DNA from 3 places in the Citricoccus alkalitolerans genome. Region 3 is predicted to be linked to each of the others. Evidence: riboswitches for the same ligand, from Rfam matches in the RefSeq annotation. Region 3 holds a riboswitch; each other region holds the start of a gene.
The links. Region 3 has a riboswitch for thiamine pyrophosphate ahead of ABD134_RS07970 (thiamine phosphate synthase). Riboswitches for the same ligand answer to the same signal wherever they lie in the genome.

Region 1: another riboswitch for thiamine pyrophosphate. It lies ahead of thiO (glycine oxidase ThiO); the one in region 3 lies ahead of ABD134_RS07970 (thiamine phosphate synthase).
Region 2: another riboswitch for thiamine pyrophosphate. It lies ahead of ABD134_RS11285 (ECF transporter S component); the one in region 3 lies ahead of ABD134_RS07970 (thiamine phosphate synthase).

Annotation. Positions count from the first base shown of each region.
Region 1 is NZ_BAAALH010000002.1:1,496,295-1,503,665, forward strand. Features, by position in the region: gene ABD134_RS12725 (glycoside hydrolase family 15 protein) at 1-985, opposite strand, end outside; gene ABD134_RS12730 (SDR family oxidoreductase) at 1,024-1,902, opposite strand; gene ABD134_RS12735 (acyltransferase family protein) at 1,974-3,188, opposite strand; TPP riboswitch at 3,310-3,411, shown strand; gene thiO (glycine oxidase ThiO) at 3,400-4,716, shown strand; gene thiS (sulfur carrier protein ThiS) at 4,716-4,955, shown strand; gene ABD134_RS12750 (thiazole synthase) at 4,959-5,795, shown strand; gene moeB (molybdopterin-synthase adenylyltransferase MoeB) at 5,792-6,976, shown strand; gene ABD134_RS12760 (ABC transporter ATP-binding protein) at 7,052-7,371, opposite strand, start outside.
Region 2 is NZ_BAAALH010000002.1:1,179,871-1,187,241, forward strand. Features, by position in the region: gene ABD134_RS11250 (Na+/H+ antiporter subunit A) at 1-639, shown strand, start outside; gene ABD134_RS11255 (Na(+)/H(+) antiporter subunit C) at 636-1,328, shown strand; gene ABD134_RS11260 (Na+/H+ antiporter subunit D) at 1,328-3,142, shown strand; gene ABD134_RS11265 (Na+/H+ antiporter subunit E) at 3,139-3,735, shown strand; gene ABD134_RS11270 (MrpF/PhaF family protein) at 3,732-4,019, shown strand; gene mnhG (monovalent cation/H(+) antiporter subunit G) at 4,081-4,452, shown strand; gene ABD134_RS11280 (DUF4235 domain-containing protein) at 4,560-4,841, opposite strand; TPP riboswitch at 4,943-5,046, shown strand; gene ABD134_RS11285 (ECF transporter S component) at 5,138-5,869, shown strand; gene ABD134_RS11290 (ABC transporter ATP-binding protein) at 5,873-7,371, shown strand, end outside.
Region 3 is NZ_BAAALH010000002.1:455,098-462,468, forward strand. Features, by position in the region: gene ABD134_RS07950 (DNA alkylation repair protein) at 1-339, shown strand, start outside; gene ABD134_RS07955 (iron chaperone) at 392-748, opposite strand; gene ABD134_RS07960 (hypothetical protein) at 909-1,754, opposite strand; gene ABD134_RS07965 (hypothetical protein) at 1,774-1,902, opposite strand; gene ABD134_RS07970 (thiamine phosphate synthase) at 2,051-2,776, opposite strand; TPP riboswitch at 2,767-2,860, opposite strand; gene ABD134_RS07975 (CPBP family intramembrane glutamic endopeptidase) at 3,024-3,944, shown strand; gene thiM (hydroxyethylthiazole kinase) at 3,945-4,793, opposite strand; gene ABD134_RS07985 (hypothetical protein) at 4,766-5,659, opposite strand; gene ABD134_RS07990 (DUF6507 family protein) at 5,795-6,154, shown strand; gene ABD134_RS07995 (hypothetical protein) at 6,154-7,371, shown strand, end outside.

The DNA of each region.
Region 1 (7,371 bases), 1.0 Mb from region 3:
ACACGTGCAACCGGGGCTGCTGCTGCCGCGCCAGCCGCAGCAGCCAGGAGACGGCGGCGTGCACGTCCTCCTGCTCGTCCAGCCTCAGGAGCGCGTGCAGCGTGTAGGTGGCATCACGGATCCAGGCGAAGCGATAGTCGTAGTTCTTGGTGCCCTCGCGATTCTCCGGCAGGGACGTGGTGGCGGCCGCCGCGATGGACCCCGAGGGGTCGTGCTCAAGCAGCTTCAGCACCAGCGCGCTGCGGCGCACCTCATCCCCATAGGGCCCGTCGTACTCCAGCAGGTCGGTCCAGCGCCGCCACAGGTCCACGCTGAGGTCCACGTTGCGGCGGATCGCGTGGGTCGCCGGCAACCGCAGCGGCTCCGCCGAGGTCCCGACGACGGCCAGCAGGTGCTCGGTCGCCTCACCCGAGGCGAACCGACCGGAGATGGCCTGCGGGCCGGCGTCGTGCACGCCGATGTTCTCGCCGCGCACCGCGAGGGAGACCTCGCCCACGCGGACTACCGGACCCTGGTCCGTCTGCTGGACCCACGGGGAAGCGGTGTTCAGCATGGTCCCCGGGACCACGCGCCACCGCATCGGCACCTCGCCGGCGAGGCCCTCCACACAGCGCGCGAGCTCTGTCCAGGGCAGGGCGCCGGTGGAGCCCATGTTCACGGAATCCGTGACCCGCACGGAGCCCACCGGGGTGCGGTAGGTCGTGCTGAGCACATTAGTGCCCTGGACGTACTGCCGATGGATCTGCAGTTCGGTGGTCACGTCCACGCCGGCAGCGGCGAGGGCCTCGCGGTCCGGGTGGAGTTCGATGCAACCGCCGTGGTCCGCGTCCAGCAGCCGGGCGAAGACCGGGGAGGAATCCAGGTCCGGCACGGGGAACCAGTCCACGGAACCGTCATGCGCCACCAGGGCCACCGTCCGGCCGTTGCCGATCGCGGCATAGGAGCGAAGGTCGACATAGCCGTCCCGGCGGTCCTCCAGGTTCATGCGTCCCCTCTCAGCATCTCCACTCTCAGCGTCCTCGCTCACAGCATCGGCGAGCCGCCCGTGACGGCCACGCGCGCCCCGGAGACATAGCTGCCGTCGTCGCTGGCCAGCATCACGTAGACCGGGGCCAGCTCGGCCGGCTGGCCCGTGCGGCCGAGCGGCACCTGCTGGCCGAAGTCGTGCACCTGCTCCTCCGGCAGGGTGGCCGGGATCAGCGGAGTCCAGATCGGGCCCGGGGCGACCGAGTTCACGCGGATGCCCTTCGGTCCGAGCAGCTGCGCCAGGGAGGCGGAGAAGTTGGCGATGGCCGACTTGGTCGCCGCGTACGGCGCCAGGGTTGGGCTGGGAGAATCCGCGTTCACCGAGGAGGTGCCGATGATGGAGGCTCCGGGCTTCAGGTGCGGCAGCGCGGCCTTGGCCAGGTAGAAGTAGTGGCCCACGTTGAGACGGAACGTGTGGTCGAACTCCTCGTCCGAGATGTCCTCGAGGTTTTCGTGGCTCATCTGGAACGCGGCGTTGGCCACCAGTACGTCCAGGCGGCCGAACTCGTCGACGGCCCGCTGCACCACGCTGCGGCAGTGCGCTGGATCAGAGAGGTCGCCGGGGACCAGTACGGCACGGCGTCCGGCCTCTTCGACGTAGCGCGCGGTGTCCTGCGCGTCCTCGTCCTCATTGAGGTAGGCGATCAGGACGTCCGCGCCCTCGCGGGCGAAGGCGATGGCCACAGCGCGGCCGATCCCACTGTCCCCGCCGGTGATGATGGCGGCCCGTCCCTGAAGCTTGCCGGAGCCCCGATAGCTGGTCTCGCCGCAGTCCGGCAGCGGAGTCATCTGCGACTGCACGCCCGGCGGCTGCTGGTGCTGCGCGGGGATGTGCTCCGGGTAGCGGTCGGTGTTCGTCTCGGGTGCTGGAGTCATGGTGTTCTCCTGTCGTCGATCACGTGCAGCCCACTGTAGCGAGCACTCCGGACGTGAACCACCGGTGGCGGTCACGGCCCTATGACGGGCACCGCCGAGTCCTGGTGGTCCGAGGGGGTGGGAACGCTGGTCGTGGCCGATGAGCTCGTCGAGGCTGGCGAGGCCGGGGACGCAGGGCTTTGGCGCAACGATCCCGGCCACCATCGCGGTGCCGACCACCGCCGCAGCGCCGCTGGTGTCTCCAGCAGCCAGGTGCCCCGGGCGGCCCGGCCCAGCAGCAGTCCCGCGCCGATCGCGGTGAGCGCCACGGCGAGCACCGTCCACGCCGCCCAGGGGGCCGTGAGCAGGGGGGAGCCGGTCAGGTAGAGCACGCAGGTCAAGGCGACCACGATCGTGGTGTGGGAGAGGTACACCTCCAGCGTGTGCCGGCCCAGGAACGCCAGCGCGTGGGCCGCCGGGCGAATCCGCTGCAGGGACACGGCGAGGGCGATCCCGCCGAGCACCCCGCAGACCTGGCACAGGAACACGACGCCCGGCTGCTCCCGCTGGTCCTCGAGCAGCCCGAACCAGGCGAAGGCCACGAACCAGCCGACCGCGACGGCGGCCCACACGGTCTGGGGGACCCGGGCGACGCCGTCGCGCACCCAGGAGCTGCCGCGCGCGGCGGCGATGAAGAAGAGGAAATACGTGGGGGCCTCATAGAGGCCGGTACCCACCAGGTGCCGCAGTTCACCGCCCTCCAGCCCCGTGGAACCCGGCCAGACCACGCCGGACCACACCATGGACAGCGCCGCGGCCGAGCCGATCATCCACCCGGTGGGGATCGTCCGCAGGAGGCGGCCGGCGAGCAGGAACAGCACCAGGGCCCACAGGAACCACAGTTCGGCGTTGGCGCGCAGCGGTGACCACGCCCAGGTCTCCAGCTGCGACCCCAGGTCCGTGTGCACCATGCCCGGCAGCAGGTGCCCGCCGATGATCCGGTAGGCGATCACAGGGATCTGCCACAGCAGGAACACCCAGGCCAGCAGGGAGGCCTTGGTGCGGAGGAACTCGCCCCAGCCCGCGGTCAGCCACTTCGCGGCGAACAATCCGGACACGGCGAAGAACAGCGGCATGCGCAGGTCCTCGAACGCGGTGTTCAGGGCGCTGAACGCGGGAATCCGGTCCATGTCCGCCTGGCGCAGCCAGAGGCTGGTGTGCAGCAGGACCACCAGCAGGATCGAGATCCCCTTCGCGGTGTCCACCCACTGGGCACGCGCAGATTCGGCGTGCTGGGTGCGGTGCATGGGATCTCTTCTGCTTTGGCGGTGCGGTGGAGGGGCTGGGCGGTGCGCAGCGGCCCACATTACCGTGTCCGGCTTCCACGGCGACGGCGGGGGTATGATGGGGCACACGCTGATGAGAGTCAGCGCGTTCTGTGGGAGCCCCTCCGGGGCTGAGAGGGCCCGAGCGCCGACCACCATACCTGATGCGGGTCATGCCGCCGTAGGAAAGGACATGTGGGTGACTTCTGCGCATCGTCCTGGCCGTCCACGCCCTGGGGCCGTCGATGTCGCCATCGTGGGCGCTGGGCTGATTGGCTTGGCCACCGCGTGGGAGCTGCGCCGCCGCGGTCGCTCCGTCGCGTTGATCGACCCGGCTCCGGGAGCGGGGGCGTCGCGGGCGGCCGCCGGAATGTTGGCTCCGGTCAGCGAAGTCCAGTACCAGCAGGAATCTCTTTATTCCCTGATGAGTGCTTCGGCTGCGGAGTACCCGGTCTTCGCCGCGGCTGTCGAGCAGGCGGCCGGAGAATCCGTGGGATACCACTCCACCGAGACCCTGGTCTGCGGCGTGGACTTCGCCGACCGGCAGGCTCTGGCGGACCTGCGTCAGTTGCAGCTACGTCAGGGCATGGAGGTAGAGCCACTGGCGCTCCGTACGGCCCGCTCCCTCGAACCGGCGCTGACGCCGCGACTGTCGGCGGTGTACCGCATCCCCTCCGACCACCAGATTGACCCAAGACGACTGGTGACTGGATTACTGGCAATCCTGGTCGAACCAGAGGTGGACCCTCGGCGCCCCGCTGGTGCCGTGGACGGTGGGCCGGTGCGCCTTGTCTGCGAGCATGCGAGGGCGCTGCGTCGGGACAGACGCGGAGCAGTGACCGGCGTCGCCCTGGCCGACGGGCAGGACGTGGTTGCGGCCCAGACGATCTTGGCCCCGGGCCTGGGAACCCGTGAGCTGAACGGCCTGCCCGCTACCTGCCGGTTGCCGCTACGTCCGGTGCATGGCGACATCGTTCGCGCCCGCCTTCCCAGTGGCGCTCGGCGACTACTCGAACGCACCGTCCGGGGACTGGTCCACGGTGTGCCGGTCTACCTCGTCCCGCGCGCCGACGGCACCGTCGTGATCGGAGCCACCTCTCGCGAGGACGGCCTGGCCGGAGTCAACACCGGGGGCGTGTTTCGGCTGTTGCGCGACGCCCAGACTCTCGTGCCCAGCGTGGGTGACCTGGAACTGACAGAGGTCATGGCCCGAGCCCGGCCTGGCACTCCGGACGACATTCCCTATCTCGGCCGCATCCGTACGCCCGACGGGGACCCCGTCCCCGGCCTGGTGGTCTCGACCGGTTATTTCCGCCACGGCGTGCTGCTCACCCCTTTGGCTGCTCGCCTCGCCGCTCAATTGGTCACCGGCGAGACGGGGACCGACCCGGACGCCGACGCCTCCCACCTGACCACCACCGATCCGCACCGCTTCGACGCGACGGACCTCGATCGGCGCACCGTCGAGGTCCGAGCATCCGCGTCCGCATCCGAGTACAGGAGGACTTGATGTCCGGCATCACCCTCAACGGCGCCCCGCACGCCGTACCTGAAGGCACGACCATCGTCGACCTTGTCGCCGAGGCCGTCGGCCGGCCCCTGGGCCCCGACGGCAACATGCTGGATGGGGGCCGCCTGGGCATGGCCGTGGCCGTGGACGCCGCAGTCGTCCCCCGCAGCCGCTGGCACCGCACACCCGTGGTGGAGGGCCAGAGCATCGAGATCATCACCGCCGTCCAAGGAGGCTGAGACATGACCACCATGCACCCGGACCCGCTCGTCCTCGACAGGGTAGAGCTGTCCTCCCGACTGATCATGGGCACCGGGGGCCTGAGCTCCCTGCACACGCTGGAGCAGGCCCTGCTCGCCTCCGGCACCGAGTTGACCACAGTGGCGCTGCGCCGTTATTCCCCCGGGCAGGGAAATTCGCTCTTCGCCCTGCTCCGGCGCCATGGCATCCGGATCCTGCCCAACACGGCCGGCTGCTACACCGCACGCGACGCCCTGTTGACCGCCGAGCTGGGCCGGGAGGCGCTGGAGACCGACTGGGTCAAGCTCGAGGTCATCGCCGACGAGGAGACGCTGCTACCCGACGTCGTCGAACTGCTGGAGGCCACCGAGCAGCTGGTGTCCCGCGGCTTCAAGGTCTTCGCCTACACCTCCGACGACCCAGCTGTCGCCCGCCGCCTGGAGGACCTCGGCGCTGCCGCCGTCATGCCCCTGGGCGCGCCCATCGGCACCGGACTCGGCATCCTCAACCCGCACAACATCGAACTCATCGTCTCCCGCGCTCGCGTACCAGTGATCCTCGATGCCGGTATCGGGACCGCCTCCGAAGCCGCCTTCGCCATGGAACTCGGGTGCGACGCCGTGCTGCTGGCCAGCGCGGTGACCCGGGCCCAGGATCCTGTGGCCATGGCCACGGCGATGCGGCACGCCGTGGCCGCCGGACGGCTGGCCGCCGGTGCCGGGCGCATCCCCGCGCGCCGCCACGCCATCGCGTCCTCTCCCCTGGACGGACGGATCGATGCCAACGAGCCGGCGGATGTGCCGCGAGGGGACTGGATGCCCGTAGGGGAGCGCCGGTGAGCCGATTGCGCCCGCTCGTGGAGCCCGGGCCCGAGCTGACCCCGGAGGAGCTTGAGCGCTACGCCCGCCACTTGTCACTGCCCCAGGTCGGTGCCCTCGGTCAGCGGCGCTTGAAGAACGCCCGGGTCCTCGTTCTCGGGGCCGGAGGTCTGGGCACCCCGGCACTGCAGTACTTGGCCGCCGCCGGGGTCGGAATGTTGGGGGTCGTCGACGACGACGTGGTCACGGTCTCCAACCTGCAACGCCAGGTGATCCACACGGTCGCCGACCTCGGACGGACCAAGACGGACTCCGCCGCCGACGCGGTTGCCCGGCTCAACCCGCTAGTGGTGGTCCGGACTCACCCCGTCCGACTCAACGTGGACAATGCCGTGGACCTGGTGGGCCAATACGACCTTGTACTGGACGGAGCAGACAACTTCGCCGCCCGCTACCTTGCCAGCGATGCGACGACCTTGACCGGACGCCCGTGCGTGTGGGGCTCGATCCAGCGCTTCCAGGGACAGGTCAGCGTCTTCTGGGCCGGGCACGGACCCACCTACCGGGACCTCTACCCCGAGGCGCCACCGCCCGGGGAGGTGCCCAGTTGCGCCGAGGGCGGTGTGGTGGGGACTCTTCCAGCGATGATCGGCTCCATCATGGCCACCGAGGCCATCAAACTCATCACCGGTACCGGGGAACCCCTGATCGGACGCGTCCTGATGCACAACGCTCTGGAGATGACCTGGCGGGAACTCGGTCTGGCCCTGGACCCAGACGCCTCGCCGGTGACAGCCGTGGAGGACCCCGCACTCAGCTGCGAAGTGCCGGGCGACGCCCCGGCCGCCGCGCATGAGACACTCACGGCTCCCGAATTGGCGGCCCTGCTCGAGCGTCGGGAGCGCAAGCAGGCTTCCTTCACCTTGGTGGATGTCCGTGAAGACTGGGAACGCGAGCTGGTCAGCATTCCGGGCGCGTTGCCCGTCCCTCTGCAGGACCTCCTCGACCGCGGGCCGGCCGCGCTGCCTGAGGGGTACTGCGGCACTGACCTCGTGCTGCACTGCAAGGCCAGGACACGCTCCGCCGCCGCCCTGGCCAGGCTGCGTCCGTACTTCGCCCAGCGGGAGGAGAACGTGCGGCACCTCGAAGGCGGCGTGCTGGCGTGGGTGGCACAGGTCGAACCGGGAAAACCCACCTACTGAGCCAGCGCGGAAGCACCACATCCACAGACACGTGCCACGGCAACCTCCGCGGCGCTGCCGACCTGACCGACCGGCCTACTCCGGCACCACGTGGTGCCGACCCACCGGGACCACCAGGGGACCGCCGGACACCGGGTCGTCGATGATCCGGCTGCGCAGCCCGAATACGTCCTGCACGCACTGCTCGGTGAGGACGGCGGAGGCCGGTCCTGCCGCGTAGACCCTGCCGCCTTCCAGTGCCACGAGCCGGTCGGAGTAGCGGGCGGCGAGGTTGAGGTCGTGCAGCACCATGACGATGGTGGTACCGCGGTCCCGGTTGAGGTCCGCGAGGAGGTCCAGCACCTCGATCTGATGGCTGACGTCGAGGAAGGTGGTGGGCTCGTCGAGCAGCAGCA
Region 2 (7,371 bases), 720 kb from region 3:
GAGGACCAGTGGCTCGTGGCCGGCCGCACCGTGGCCCCAGAGCGCCGGTCCATCATCTTCGAGGTGGTCACCCGGCTCGTCTTCCACGTGATCATCCTGCTGTCCATCTACCTCTTGCTAGCCGGCCACAACACTCCGGGCGGTGGGTTCGCGGGCGGGCTGATCGCCGGGCTCGCCCTGACCATCCGGTACCTGGCCGGTGGTCGCTATGAGTTGGAGCAGGCCATGCCCATCCCGGCTGGCGTCCTGCTGGGCTCGGGTCTCGCCGTGGCGGCCGTCACCGGGATGGTCCCGCTGTTCGCCGGCGGCCAGGTGTTCCAGTCAGCGATCATCGAGTTCACCCTGCCGGTGCTCGGACACGTCAAGTTCGTCACGGCCACGATCTTCGACATCGGGGTGTACCTCGTAGTGGTCGGACTGGTCATCGACGTCTTGCGTTCCCTCGGATCTGAGGTGGATCGCCGCCACGAGGTGGAGACCACGGCGCTCGTGGAGGCCGAGAAGCGCCGCCGTGAGGCCCGCGCCAGCCTCGTGGCAGCCACCTCCACCACCGGCACGGGAGCATCCACCATTACGTCCGCGACCACCGGATCCACCGATGTCACGGGAACCACGGACCCCGGGACGGTGACGCCATGAGCGTGAACATTGTGCTGCTGCTGGTCATGGGTGTCATGTATGCCGTCAGCATCTACCTGCTGCTGGAGCGGACCCTGACCCGCGTGCTGCTGGGCATGGTCCTGGTCACCAACGCGACGAACCTGCTCATCGTGATCATGGCCGGTGCCCCGGGCCCGGCCCCACTCGTCGAGGACGGGATGGACCCGAGCGCGTACACGGACCCGCTGCCGCAGGCGATGACCCTGACGTCGATCGTCATCTCCTTCGCCATCACGGCCTTCATGCTCGGCATGATCTACCGGTCCTGGAAGCTGGGTCGGCGGGACGAGGTCCTGGTGGACGCCGAGGACGTCAAGGTCGCCGAACAGTCCTCCTTCGACGCGGAGGAGGACGCCGAGCTGCTGGAGGAGCCATCCGAGTTCCTCGAGGAGAACGAGGACCCGAACGCGGACTACGAGCATGCCACGGCCATCAACCCCTCCACCGGTGCCCTGTCGGTCCGCCACCGGGCCGATGGCACGGTGAAGGTGAAGATGGATGCCAACCGTCACCTGCCGGGCGGCGGACGCCGTTCGCGGCACGAAGCCGAGGAGGGCGAGTACCCCGTCGGATCGCTCGGACATGATGACCACCTGCCGGATGAGGACGAACGTTCCGGCAGTCCCCGGTCCCGGCCCCGGGGCCGCGACCCGAAGGACGGTGAGTGATGGACCTGGATATCGTCTCCTTCGCCCCGCTCGCGGTCCTGCTGCCGATCCTCGGCGCTGCCCTGGCCTTCGTGCTGGTCCGCCGGCCCAAGGCGCAGATCGCCACCACCGTCACCACCATCACCCTCACCCTGCTCCTCGAGTGCCTGCTGCTGGCTGCCACCTGGGACACGGGCGCCGTGGCGGTGTTCCTCGGAGGGTGGGAGGCCCCCTGGGGCATCACGATGGTGGTGGACCGTTTCTCCGCCCTGATGCTGGTGGTCTCCTCGGCGATCGTCCTCGCGGTGTTGATCTACGCCTCCGCCCAGGGGATCACGGACCAGGACCAGGGCGGGCCGGTCTCGATCTTCCACCCCACGTTCCTCATCCTGGTGGCAGGCGTGTCCAACGCATTCCTCGCCGGTGATCTCTTCAACCTCTACGTCGGGTTCGAGATCCTGTTGACGGCGTCGTATGTGCTGTTGACCCTGGGTGGCACGGGACCGAGAGTCCGGGCGGGTGTGACCTACGTGGTGGTCTCCGTGATCTCCTCCGTGCTCTTCCTGATCGCCATCGCCATGATCTACGGCGCCACCGGCACGATCAACATGGCGGACCTGGCAGTGAAGCTGGCGGAGCTGGACCCGGACGTGCAGATGGTGCTGCACGTGATGCTGCTCGTCGGCTTCGGTATCAAGGCTGCGGTGTTCCCGCTGTCCTTCTGGCTGCCGGACTCCTACCCGACCGCCCCCGCCCCGGTGACCGCGGTGTTCGCGGGCCTGCTGACCAAGGTCGGCGTCTATGCCATCATCCGGACCGAGACACTGCTGTTCCCGGGAGACCGGGTGAACTCACTGCTGCTCTGGGTGGCCCTGCTGACGATGATCGTCGGCATCCTCGGCGCCCTCGCCCAGAACGACATCAAGCGCGTCCTGTCCTTCACGCTCGTCTCCCACATCGGCTATATGATCTTCGGCGTGGCCATGGCCAGCGTGCTCGGTCTGGGAGCCACGGTGTTCTACGTGGTCCACCACATCACCGTGCAGACCGGGCTGTTCCTCGTGACCGGCCTGATCGAGCAGCGGGCCGGGTCTGCCAACATCGACCGTCTGGGCGGGATGGCGCGGATCTCACCGCTGATCGCGATTCTGTTCTTCATCCCGGCCATGAACCTGGGTGGCATCCCGCCGTTCTCCGGCTTCCTCTCCAAGATCGGCCTGATCCAGGCCGGCGTCGGCGCGGACCACGGCATGGCATGGGCGCTCGTGGCCGCCTCCGTGGTGACCTCGCTGTTGACGCTGCTGGTGATGGTCCGAGTGTGGAACCGCTCGTTCTGGCGCCGGGTCGAGGACGTGGAGCACCCGCCGGCCAAGCTCGTCCTCGCGCTGGAGGAGACCGAGGCGCGGCGCGCCGGCCGGAACGCCAGAGCTGTCACAATCGAGACCCAGACCCGGACCCCGGCCCAATCCGACACCAAGACCCTGACCAAGACCCAGGTCAAGACCCCGACCAAGATCCCCAAGGGACCCGCCCGTGGCATGGTCTACCCGACCGTCGGACTCGTGGCCTTCGGCCTGGCCTTCACCGTGTTCGCCGGCCCGCTCTACGCCTTCGCTGACCGGGCCGCCACGGACATGCTTCTGCGCACGCCCTATATCGAGGCCGTCCTAGGCCCGGAGGCCGCCGCCCAGGCGGAGCAGGATCTGGGCGGCCTGGAGGAACGGGGCATCCATGTACCGGACCAGGACAACGGCGGGCCAGGCGTGCCGGATTCCATCCCCGGGGATTCCGAAGGGCACGATGTCGGCGATAGTACCGAAGGGGGTCAGCCATGAGCGCCGGTCCGGACGATCAGGACGGGGGCCGCTCCTTCTGGAGCCAATGGCCGATCCTCCTGGGCCTGACCCTCACGTGGGGTGCTCTCTGGCAGGACTTCTCGCCGGGCGTGCTGCTGGCCGGCGTCGTGTTCTCGATGCTGACGTTGACCTTCTACCGGTTGCCTCGGGTGAACTTCTCGGACCGGTTCAACCTCTGGTACGCCCTGATCTTCACGTTCCGGTTCCTGTGGCACGTGGTGACCGCCTCCATCTCGGTGGCCTGGGATGCGATCACTCAGGGGCCGAAGATCGTCAACTCCGTGGTGGCGGTCCCGCTGCGCAGCCACGATGACCTGATCGTCACGCTCACCGGTCATGCGCTGGCCCTGGTGCCCGGTTCCCTCGTCATCGACGTGGACCGGCCCAGCTCTACGCTATACCTGCACTGCCTGAACGTGGACAACGCGGAGGCGGTCGAGTCCTTTCGGGTCGAAGCCCTGAAGACTGAGGCCGCGATCATCCGGGCGATCGGTACGAAGGCGGACCTGGCCCTCGTGAAGGAGGGCGAGGCGCCGCACGCCGAGGCCCCTGCTGGCAGGAGGCCACGATGACGATGCTGGAATGGGCGGGGATCGTCTGCCTGATACTGCTGGGTGCGGGGGCCTTGGCAGCGATCTACCGGATCGTCCGCGGACCCTCGATCCTGGACCGGGCCATCGCCACGGACGTGCTGCTGATCGTCGTCTCGTCTGCTTTGTGCGTCGAGATGGCCGTGAACCACCACACGGACAACATCGTGTTCGTGGTGGTGGCCTCGGTGATCGGATTCGTGGGTTCGGTGACACTGTCCCGATTCGTGGCCGAGGCCAGGAAGGAGCCGAGCGAACGTGCTTGACCTCGACTGGATCCAGATCTCAGACGGAATCGCAGCCGTGCTGTTGGTCCTCGGGGCCTTGATGTCCACCGTGGCAGGGATCGGCCTGTTCCGGTTTCCGGACCAGCTCTCCCGCATGCACGCGGGCACGAAACCCCAAGTGCTGGGGCTGTTGCTGATGCTGATAGCCCTGGCCTTCGCCTGGCGGGCGTGGGTGTGGGTGCCCGTGCTGGTGCTGGCGTGGGTGCTGCAGATGCTCACCGCGCCGGTCTCCGCACACCTCGTGGGCCGGGCGGGTTACCGCACCAAGCACCTCAGACCGGAATACCACTTCGTGGACGAGCTCGCGGACGTGGTCGCCCGTCAGGACGACGCGGGCAGGCCGGCCGCAACGGCGCCCGACCAGCGGACCGTTCCGAAGGACGACCCTATGGACCAGCAGGGCCGCGACTGACGCGGCTGAATCGATCCGGCTGGGCCGCCTGAGCCGGGCCGTCGAGCACGGCCCGGCCCTCGCCGCCGGTGAGCTGGACCACTCCGGTGCCCGGCCGGCGTCGGGCCTCAGACCTCGGCGGCCCCGGCCCTGGATTTCGTGCGTGACTGGATGGCCTTCACGGCAGAGTTCGCGCCGCGCTTGGACGAGACCCGGATGATGGCGGAGATGCCCGCAGAGATGGTCGCGAAGGTGATGGCGCTCCACATGTTGGCCTCGGTGTCGTCCAGGTCCTTCGGGGCGTCATGGCCGGTGACCTTCCTCCAGGCGAACTCCACGACCTTGGTGCCGATGATGCCGCCGCCGATCGTGATGCCGGTAGCGATGAGCTTTTCCACGAGGGTGTTCACGGGTTCCTCCAGGACGTTGACGGTGGTCGTTGCGCGTTCGTTGCCAGCCTAACGGTTCACCGGGCGGGATGTGCCGTGTGTGGACTATGATGGGCGGACACTGTGAACGACAGGGGAGCACCTCCGGGTGCTGAGAGTGCGCCCAGCGCAGACCCTCGAACCTGCTCCGGCTAGCACCGGCGAAGGAAGTCGAGTTCTCTGACGGAACGTCAGAAGCCGTCCAGCAGCATCCGCGTGCGGGTGCTCGTGGCGTACCGTTCCGTCCCCCTCCTTGCATCCTTGAGGAGGAACACCACATGGTCTCCATGAAGACCGGCAACACCCCGCAACACCCTGACGCAACCCCCGGGCACGACGCCGGCCACGCGCCGTCCGCAGACATCGGCGCCACGACCGGCACCACGACCGGCAACGGCCGAGCATCCGGCAGCGCCGCCCCGAATCGGCGCTCCTGGCGGGTGGTGGACATCGTTGTGGCCGCCGTCATCGCGGTGGCCTCCGGCGTCATCTTCTGGGCCTGGAACCTGGCCTATGCCGGGTTGAGCCCCGCCTTCGCGGCCTTCCCGCCGTCCTCCGCCCTGGTGGCCGGGATGTGGCTGTTCCCGGCCGTGCTCGGTGGGCTCATCATCCGCAGGCCCGGGGCCGCGCTGTTCACCGAACTGGTGGCTGCGGCGGTATCTGCCCTGCTCGGCTCCCAGTTCGGCCTGACCGTCCTGGCCTCCGGCGTGGTCCAGGGCCTCGGACCGGAACTGATCCTGCTGGCGTTCCTCTACCGCCGCTTCACGCTACCCGTGGCGCTGCTCGCCGGCCTCGTCACGGGGATCTTCGGGGGCATCAATGACGCGTTCATCTTCAACTGGTTCCCCGAGTACACGCTGGACTGGAAGCTGATCTACGTGGGATTGGTAGGAGTCTCCGGGTTGGTGATCGCCGGACTGCTGTCCTGGCTGGCCACGCGCGGTCTTGCGGCCACGGGGGCCCTGTCCGCCCTGGCCTCCCGCCGTGCCCACCAGGAGCCGGTGGCCTGAACGGTGCCGGGAGCGCACATCACCGCCGCGGACTGGGGTTGGCGCCACGCCGGCCGGCCGGTTCCCGCCGTCGCGGGTCTGGACCTGGAGGTGCCGGCCGGGCAGAAGGTCCTGCTGGCTGGCCCTTCCGGCGCCGGCAAGTCCACCCTGCTCTACGCCCTTGCCGGAGTGCTGGACCCCGCTGACGAGTCCGAGGAGACCGGTTCCCTGTGGGTGGACGGCACCGTGTCGCGTGAGCTGCGCGGCCACGCCGGGCTGGTGCAGCAGGATCCCGAGACCCAGGTGATCCTGTCCCGCGTCGGTGATGATGCGGCGTTCGGCGCTGAGAACCTGCTGGTGCCGCGGGAGCAGATCTGGGACCGCGTCCTGGACGCCCTGGACGCCGTGGGGCTGGGAGAGGACCAGGGGATCTCCCTGGCCCGGGACACCTCGCGATTGTCCGGCGGACAGAAGCAGCGCCTGGCCCTCGCCGGGATTCTGGCGATGCGCCCGCCGTTGATCCTGCTGGACGAGCCCACCGCCAACCTGGATCCGTCCGGGGTGCTGGAGGTCCGCGACGCCGTGCTCGCCGTGGCCGGGCGGACCGGCGCGACCCTGCTCGTGGTCGAGCATCGCCTCGCCGTCTGGGCCGACCACGTGGACCGCATGCTCGTCCTGGAACCCGGCGGCGGGATCAGCCACGACGGCTCTCCGGGCGAGCTCCTCGCCCCGGGCCCCGTCCGGGACGAGCTGGCCGCCGCGGGCGTCTGGGTGCCTGGCCGTGTTCCAGCACCGACCACCCCCACCCCTCGCGACTGGAGGTCGAATTCGCACCGGAATGGGCCCGGCATCGGCCAAAATCGGGGCGATATTGACCTCCAGATGCAGGGGGGAGTGGAGGGCAGACACGGGACGACGCCGGCGCCCTCCGGTGCACTGTTGACCGCTCGTGGCCTGGCCGTCTCCAGGGAGCCCGTGAAACCGGGATGGCGCCGGCGCCTCGGTCCCACCCCGACGCCGGTCCAGCGGGACCTGGACCTGGAGCTGGGGGCCGGCGAGGCCGTCGTCGTGACCGGGGCCAACGGCAGTGGAAAATCCACGCTGCTGCTGACCCTGGCCGGTCTGATCCCCTCCCACGCGGGCACGCTCACCGCGGGGACCGCGCTCAAGGGGGAGCGGGCCGGCAACCTGCCGGACGATCCGCACCGGTGGAAGGCCGCCGACCTGGTCAGCCGGATCGGCACCGTCTTCCAGGAGCCCGAGCATCAGTTCGTCGCCACCACCGTGCGGGACGAGTTGCTGTTCGGTCCACGCCACGCCCGCGATCCCGAGACCGGGCAACGCCTGTTCACGGAGGAGCAGGCTGCCGCGCGGGCTGATGGGCTGCTGGCGGCGCTGAATCTGGAATCGCTGGCCGAGGTCAACCCGTTCACGCTCTCCGGCGGGGAGAAGCGGCGGCTGTCCGTCGCCACGGTACTGGCCGCCGGCCCCGACGTGGTGTTCCTCGACGAGCCGACGTTCGG
Region 3 (7,371 bases):
GTGGACGGTCCGCACGTCACCGAGTTCCGGGTGCCCTGGGGAGGGGAGGTTCGCTTCACCGCAGTACTGCGCAACAGCGGACCGGAGCCTGCCCGTCTCGCGATCGACTATGTGATGCACCACCGCAAGGCCAACGGCACCCTCAGCGCCAAGGTCTTCAAGCTCTCCACCCGGGACCTCGAGTCCGGCGAGGAAATGGTCATCGACCGGGCCCATTCCTTTCGATCCATCACCACTCGCCGCTACTACCCCGGCGACCATGCGGTCGCGCTCCAGGTCAACGGGGTCGCCACGACTCCGGTGCCGTTCGAGCTACTGCCCGCGGACGCCGCCCCCTGAGTCAGACCCGGCCCGCACTTGACGCACCACCGGACAAGTACAGGCTGAGCCCTCAGGCCTCGGCCTCCTGGCGCGAAGCCCGCGCCAGCCGTTCGACGAGCTCGTCCGGGATCGGCTTGCGCGGCGAGAAGGTGATGCCGGTCTTGGTCGCCTTCAGTCCAGCCGCCGCGATGTCCTCGGCATGGGCGGAGATGGCGCCCGGTAGGAGATACAGCCCGCACTGCTTGCTGAACGCCGCATAGCTCGCCACCACGGTGCCGCCGATGCTAAACCCCGGCATGTTGTACGCGACCATCTCCTCCGCCTCCGGCAAGGTGCGGGCAAGAATCGAGCGCAATCGTTGCAGCTCGGGCTGGAAGGGCTCGGCTGCTGCGGCGATGTAGGCGTCGTGGTCTGCGATCGTCGTCATAGTTGTGGCTCGCCTCCGATTCCAGTTGCTCTCATGATCCTCGTTCCCTGCTGCCTTATACGGTCCCATAGTTCGGCTCACCCGCATCATCACGACGCCGGCCGCCCGGGTCCCGGCGCGCGTTGGGCATTCGCGGATCGAGACCCGGACTTCCCCGGCGTCAGGAGCGCGGCCCCGGAGAGGTCCAGCGGACGGTTGCCCGGATCGTCGTCATCACGTGCTCGGGAAGATAGGGATTGGACGCCCCGCCGTCATGGTCACCCCAGCGGATCTCAACCACATCCCCTGCGGAGACCTCCGACTCGCTGACCACACCCAGGGACACCCACCCGACGTTGACGGTGAAGGCGTGCACGTGGGTGGTGCCCACCATCTGGTCCCCGAAGGTGATCTCGTCATGGTGCAGCGCGGACATCTTGTACGGGTCCAGCGGCCGGTACTGATCGGGCCGGCCCAACTCGGAACCGGCCGTGATCCGCTGGGCGTCATCCGGGTCCCAGACCAGCCAGGCTTTGCGGCCGTGGGGTTCGTCCTTCACACGTTCCAGCGCCTCGCGGCCGACGAAGTCATGGTCGAACTTCACCATGTGCCCGTAGCCGAGGTCCCACGGAGTACGGTAGTAGTCCTGCACGGCGTCCGGCCGGTAGCTGCCGGCCAGCACGACCCCGCGGCTCTCGAAGCCGGGGTCGGGCAGCCATTCGCGGTAGGGGCGCATGGAGTCTCCGGTGTAGATCGCTGGGACCGGCAGCGGGATCCAGCCGCTTTCCGCCAAGGTAGAGCCGTAGGCGATGGATCCGCCCTGCACCATGCCGAATTCCTCACCAGCCTTCAGGATCGCCTGGAGGAATTCCTCGCGGTGTTCCTCCGGCCCGAACATCTCCAGCCCCGTGTTCTCCGCCTCAGGCCAGACGGCCCCGGCCGCGCCGGGTCCACGGACCGGCAGGGCCGGCCCAGTGAGTTCGCCGTGGCCAGCCGGGGTTCCGACTAGATCCGGAGTTCGCCGCACGGTCACTGTGTTGATCCGGTCAGTCCGCGAACCCCGCCAGCACCTCCCGCACCACCGCACCCGGGTTCGCCGCCTCCATCAACGCACGGACCATCACGACGCCGGCCACGCCCGTTCCAGCAAGGGCGGCGGCATCGGCGGGGGTCACGTCCCCGGCTTCATCCGGCCGGTAGACGGCTGCCCAACCCTCTGAAGTGTCCAGCCAAACATCTCAGTTGCCCTGTCGAGCTGAGTCCGGTTGGCCGCTGCGGGCTCCTGTCGCGGGGATTCCCCGCGATCATGAGTTTTCCCCGTGATCATCGGCGGGAGATCTCACGATCACCGGGAATTGCGGGAAGCGGGAAGGGAGAGGCGCCAAAGCCCGCCAGCACCTCCCGCACCACCGCGCCCGGATCCTCCGCCTCCATCAACGCCCGCACCATCACGACGCCGGCCACGCCCGTCCCAGCCAACGCGGCAGCATCGGCCGGGGTCACGTCCCCGATCGCGACGATCGGCAGGGTGGTGGCGGCCACGAGCTCCCGGTAGCCGTCCACCCCGAGTGGTGGGCGGCCGGAGTCCTTGGTCGGCGTCAGGCGGAAAGGCCCGGCGCCGATGTAGTCGAGCATCTCGCGCTGGGCCTCTGCGGCGTGGACCAGCTCGAGGGTCCCGGTGGTCAGCCCGATGATGGCCTCCGGCCCCAGGAGGGCGCGGGCGTCGGCCACGGGCAGGTCGTCCTGTCCCAGGTGCACGCCGTGCACTGCGGCTCCCCGCAACCGGGCGGCCCACGCCACGTCCGGCCGGTCGTCCACCAGCACCCGGGTGGCCGGGCGGACGGCGTGCACCGCCTCGGCCACGGCACTGGTCAACTCCAGCAGTTCGGCCGCGGAGGCCTCCTTGGCCCGCACCTGCACCACACCGGCTCCGGCGGCCGCCGCTGCCGCGGCCACCTCCACGGTGCGCCGGCCAGTGCCGGAGGTGACCAGGTAGCAGCGCAGGTCGAGAGGATCCTGGGGTGCCCTCATGGGGCTAGAAGAAGTCACGCGGACATCCCTTCGCTAGTCCGAACTAGATCAGGTGCCACGGGTGTGATCTCAGCGCCGGACGGCGCACCCCGTGTCCAGGAGTCAGTGTAGGGCAGAGACCACACACCACCTCTTGCAGGACCGGCCCAGGGTTGAGTCACTCCGCAGAGCTACCGGACGTGCGCCCTCCGGGGTGACGATCCGCGGGCCCGTGCTCCGTAGCGTGCACTCCGCACGGCAACAACGCCGGAGACGAGGAGCCCCCATGCAACCCACACCCAGACCTGCATCCCCACCCGCGCCCCTGAGCCAGCCGCCGACGCCGTCGGTCCAGAAGACCCCGTTCTGGACCCGCCCGTCCGTGCGAGCCAGCACCATGGTGCTCGCTTTCGCTGCCCTGATGATCATCACCAATTCCGCCGCGTCCGCACTCGGCAGCCCGGCCGCCGCACTGCTGATCGGCCCCGCCCTCGGTGTCCTCGTGCTGTGGCTCTACTCCGCCGCCGTCCGCCGCATCGAGCAGCGTCCCGTCATCGAGCTCGCCCGGCCCACCGCTGCGAGACGGCTGCTCCTCGGCACGCTCGGCGGACTCACTCTGGCGGTCGTCTCCATCGGCCTCATCGCCGCCTTCGGCGGGTACGAGATCGTCGGCTGGGGAACACTCGCTGGAGCACTCACCGTCGTCGGGATGATGTTCGCCGTGGCCGTCGCCGAGGAGGTCCTCTTCCGCGGAGTGATCTTCCGACTCGTCCAGCATCGCTGGGGTACGTGGATGACCCTCGCGGCGTCCGCGCTCCTGTTCGGCCTCGTCCATCTCGTCAACCCCGGAGCCACCCTCTGGGGAGCCCTCACGCTCGCCGTCGAGGCAGGTCTCATGCTCGGCGCCGCCTATGTGGCCACGGGTTCGTTGTGGCTGCCCATCGGCCTCCACCTCGGGTGGAACATCACCACCGTCGCGATCTTCGGCACTATCGGCTCCGGAGGCGACGCGCGCGAAGCTCTCGTGGAGGCAGTGACTCCCGGCCCCGTCTGGCTCACCGGCGGCAGCTTCGGACCCGAAGCCAGCCTCATCTCCGTGGCGGTCTGCTCCATCGCCACCGTGCTCCTGCTGGTCTCCGCCCACCGAAACGGCCGGATCACCCGCCCTCAGAAACCCGTCAGTACCTCACGCACCGCGGCCCGCTGATCATCGGCCTCCCTCGGCGCCCACCCCGTCCAGCGCGTCGAGCAGGTGCATCCGGAAAGAGCCCGGCCCGGCGGCCCGCTCCGCGGCGAGTTCCCCGGCCACGTTCATCCACACCGTGGCGGCCAGCGCGGCCTCGAAGCCGTCCTCGGCCACCACCGAGCACGCCGCGGTCAGCGCCCCGAGCAGGCACCCCGTGCCGGTGACCCGGGTGAGCTGGGAGGTCCCGCGCGCCACCAGGGTGCTGCGGCCGGCGTCGAGCACCAGGTCTGTTGCCCCGGAGACCGCGACGGCTCCCCCGGTCCTCCGCACCACCTCCCGGGCTGCCTCGTCGGCGCCCGCCGGCGCCGAGAGAGAATCGGCACCGCGCCCGCCCGTACCGGAACCCACCAGGGCGAGTACCTCCGAGGCGTTGCCGCGTACCACCACGGGTCGCGAGTCCAGCAGCCGGCGAGCCAGGGGCGTGCGGACGGGGGCGAGGCCGATGGCGGTGGGATCGAGCACCCAGGGGCGGCCGTCCCGCACGGCGGCGGCCACGGTGGCGGGGATGCCGTCCATCGCGTCCGTGCTGAGGGTGCCGAGGTTGACCGCGAGCGCGTCGGCCACGGTGGTCACCACGGGCGCCTCGGCCTCCGTCTCGGTCATCATGGGGCGGGCGCCGGCGGCCAGCAGCCCGTCCGCCACGATCCCCATGGACACGGTGGCGGTGATGCAGTGCACCAGTGGCGCGCGCTCTCGCACCGCGGAGATCACGTGCGCGACGGCGGCCAGGTCCGGATCGTGTCCCAGGTCCGGTCCCAGCGGCGTCTGCGCGGCGTCCCGGGTCACGATCCCGGGGACAGGTGCGGCCACACGGCCGTCACCAGGCTCGCGATGACGACGGCCGCGCCAGCCGCGTACGGCCACCAGATCCCCGTGATCTCCGTGGTCTCCGGTGGGGCGGGATTCGCCGTGGGCCCCGCCCCGACCGCGCGGTCCGTTGCGGCCTCGGACACTCCTCGGCGCGAGGTGTCCCAGAGACTGGGCTTTGCGGCGTAGTAGGCCTCCGGGCCGGTCAGGGTAGCTGAGGACGCGGAATCCTCGGCCTCCGTGCCGGACGCGTCAGGATGACCGGGATGACCGGCGCCGCCGGGCTGGGAGCCGCCGGCGCGCCCCGGCTTCTGCCCGTCCGTCCAGCCGACCAGGCCCAGGTTGGACGGCAGGAGGATCGCCGCGGCGAAGATGACCAGGTAGAGGCCGATGAGGGCCAGGAGCAGCCCGAAGTACATATCCCCGACCCAGGTGCTGCCCAGCACCTCGGCGTCGACGGCGGCGGCGTACCGGTGCAGGCCACCGCGCCAGCGGCCCACCGGCCAGTAGTAGCCCGCCAGGCCCACGAGCATGAAGGCCGTCACGGCCACGGCCAGCCCCATGCCCACCCCGGCCCAGCGGTTCCTGCGCGGCGGGACGGGGCGCCCGGGCCATCCGATCCAGGCCACCATGTAGGCCAGGAATCCGAGGATGGCCGGCGCCATGACCACCAGGGTCCCGAGCATCAGCCCCAACCAGTGGCCGGCGGTCTCCGGGCCTCTCGAGGCATCCACGCTGCCGAGCCCGGTCACGCCCAGCATGGTCCGGACGAACCAGCCTCCCCAGAGCCACGAATAGCTGAGGAAGACCACCAGCCCCGCGAGCGCCCAGAGGAACCTCCGTCTCAGAAACCCCAGATAGACGTTCATGTGCTCCCTTCCTCCGCGTGACCGCCTGGACCCGACCGCATGGGGAGAGGTCCCCATCGCGCGGCCCGATGTCTTCGGCAACAATACCGAGGAGATGTCCTGTCCAGACAACGAGAGAGTGAGGCTTGCCGGACCATGACCACCTACGATCTGGACCCGGATGGGCTGCGCGGCGTCGCGACGTCCACCGCATCGGCCCTGGAGCCATTGGAGACCCATCGCTCCGACTGCAGCACGGCCGTGGATGAGGCCGCCGCCTCCGTCCAAAGTGCCGAGGTCGCCGGGGCGCTGCTCAACGTCTGGAACCTGCTGCTGGCCCCGCAGTTCGAGGGTGTCGAACAACGGCTCGCGAAGATGACCACGGGACTGACGAACGCCGCCTCACACTACGAACAGGGCGACAACGGCATGATCGAGGACGCGATGCGCTCGACGGACGAGACGGTCGAGCTGGACATCACGGACGCCAAACAGGTCACGGCGGAGGAGAACTGATGAGTCTGGACACCTCCGGCCTGTACGCGACCTGGCCGATCGGCGCGGAGGTGCGCGCCGACGGCAAGGACATCCAGAAGGCCACCCAGGCCTATGGCCAACTGATCATCGACTCCCAGTCGACGTGGACCGCACTGGACCAGTCCTTCCGCCAGCCGGAGTCACAGGCCGAGACCGCCAAGGCCGCCTACGACGATCTCGTGGTCGGCGGCACCGCCATCGGCACCGCGGGCAGCCGGATCCGGGACGCCCTGGTGACCTACGGCGACACCGTGGATGACCTGCAGCGGGACCGGCGCCTGGCCAAGACGGCCGCGCGGGAGTACAACACCGCTGCCGGCGCCGGCGACGAGATCCCCACGAGCGGCCCGGGATCCCGGGCAGCCATCCAGGCGCAGATCGACTCCGTGACCCGACGGCTCCAAGAGGCCATGGACACCTGTGCCGAGACCCTCAACGGCCTGGAACTCGAGCTCGACGTCGCCAGCTTCACGGACGGTCCGGTGCCCGGCATCATCACCACCGCGTTGAAGGACGGGCTGGGCAAGCTGTCCTTCTCGGACATCTCGTACACCGATTTCCACCACGTCGAGACGATCCGAAACCCCACGGTGGTCAACCGGCTGACGAACACGAGCATCAGCATCGGGACCCGGCCGCACTTCCCGTTCTTCGGTGTGGACGTGGACACGCCCACCAGCACCACATCGACCTCGGCGCACTCGACCACCCGCATCGAGACCAGGTCGAACTTCCTGTTGCCGGCCCCCATGGGCTGGATGGGGAAGATCCCGGGCCGGCTCGGTGACAGCTACCGCGCCCGCGTGGACGCCGACGGCCGGGCCCACCGGGTGGAGACCACGCGGACCCGCGTGCGGGACGGCGGGATCTTCGGCCGCAACGGCACCGTCACCACCACCACGACCACCACTCACACGGACACCTCGAACAACCGGTGGCGTCCGAGTGACGTCACCGCGACCACCGACGGGTGGCGGGGCGGCCTCAACCGCGCGGCCCGCGTGGCCGGACCGGTCGGTGACATCGTCGGTGTCGCGTTCACCTTCGAGGGCGCCTACAACGAGCACTACCAGGAGATCGGCAACGATCCCCGATACGCGGACCTGTCCCCGGCGGAGCGTGAGAACGAGGTCCTCGAGAACACCGTCGTCACCACGGTGACGGACACGGGCATCGACTTCGCCGCGGGTGGAACG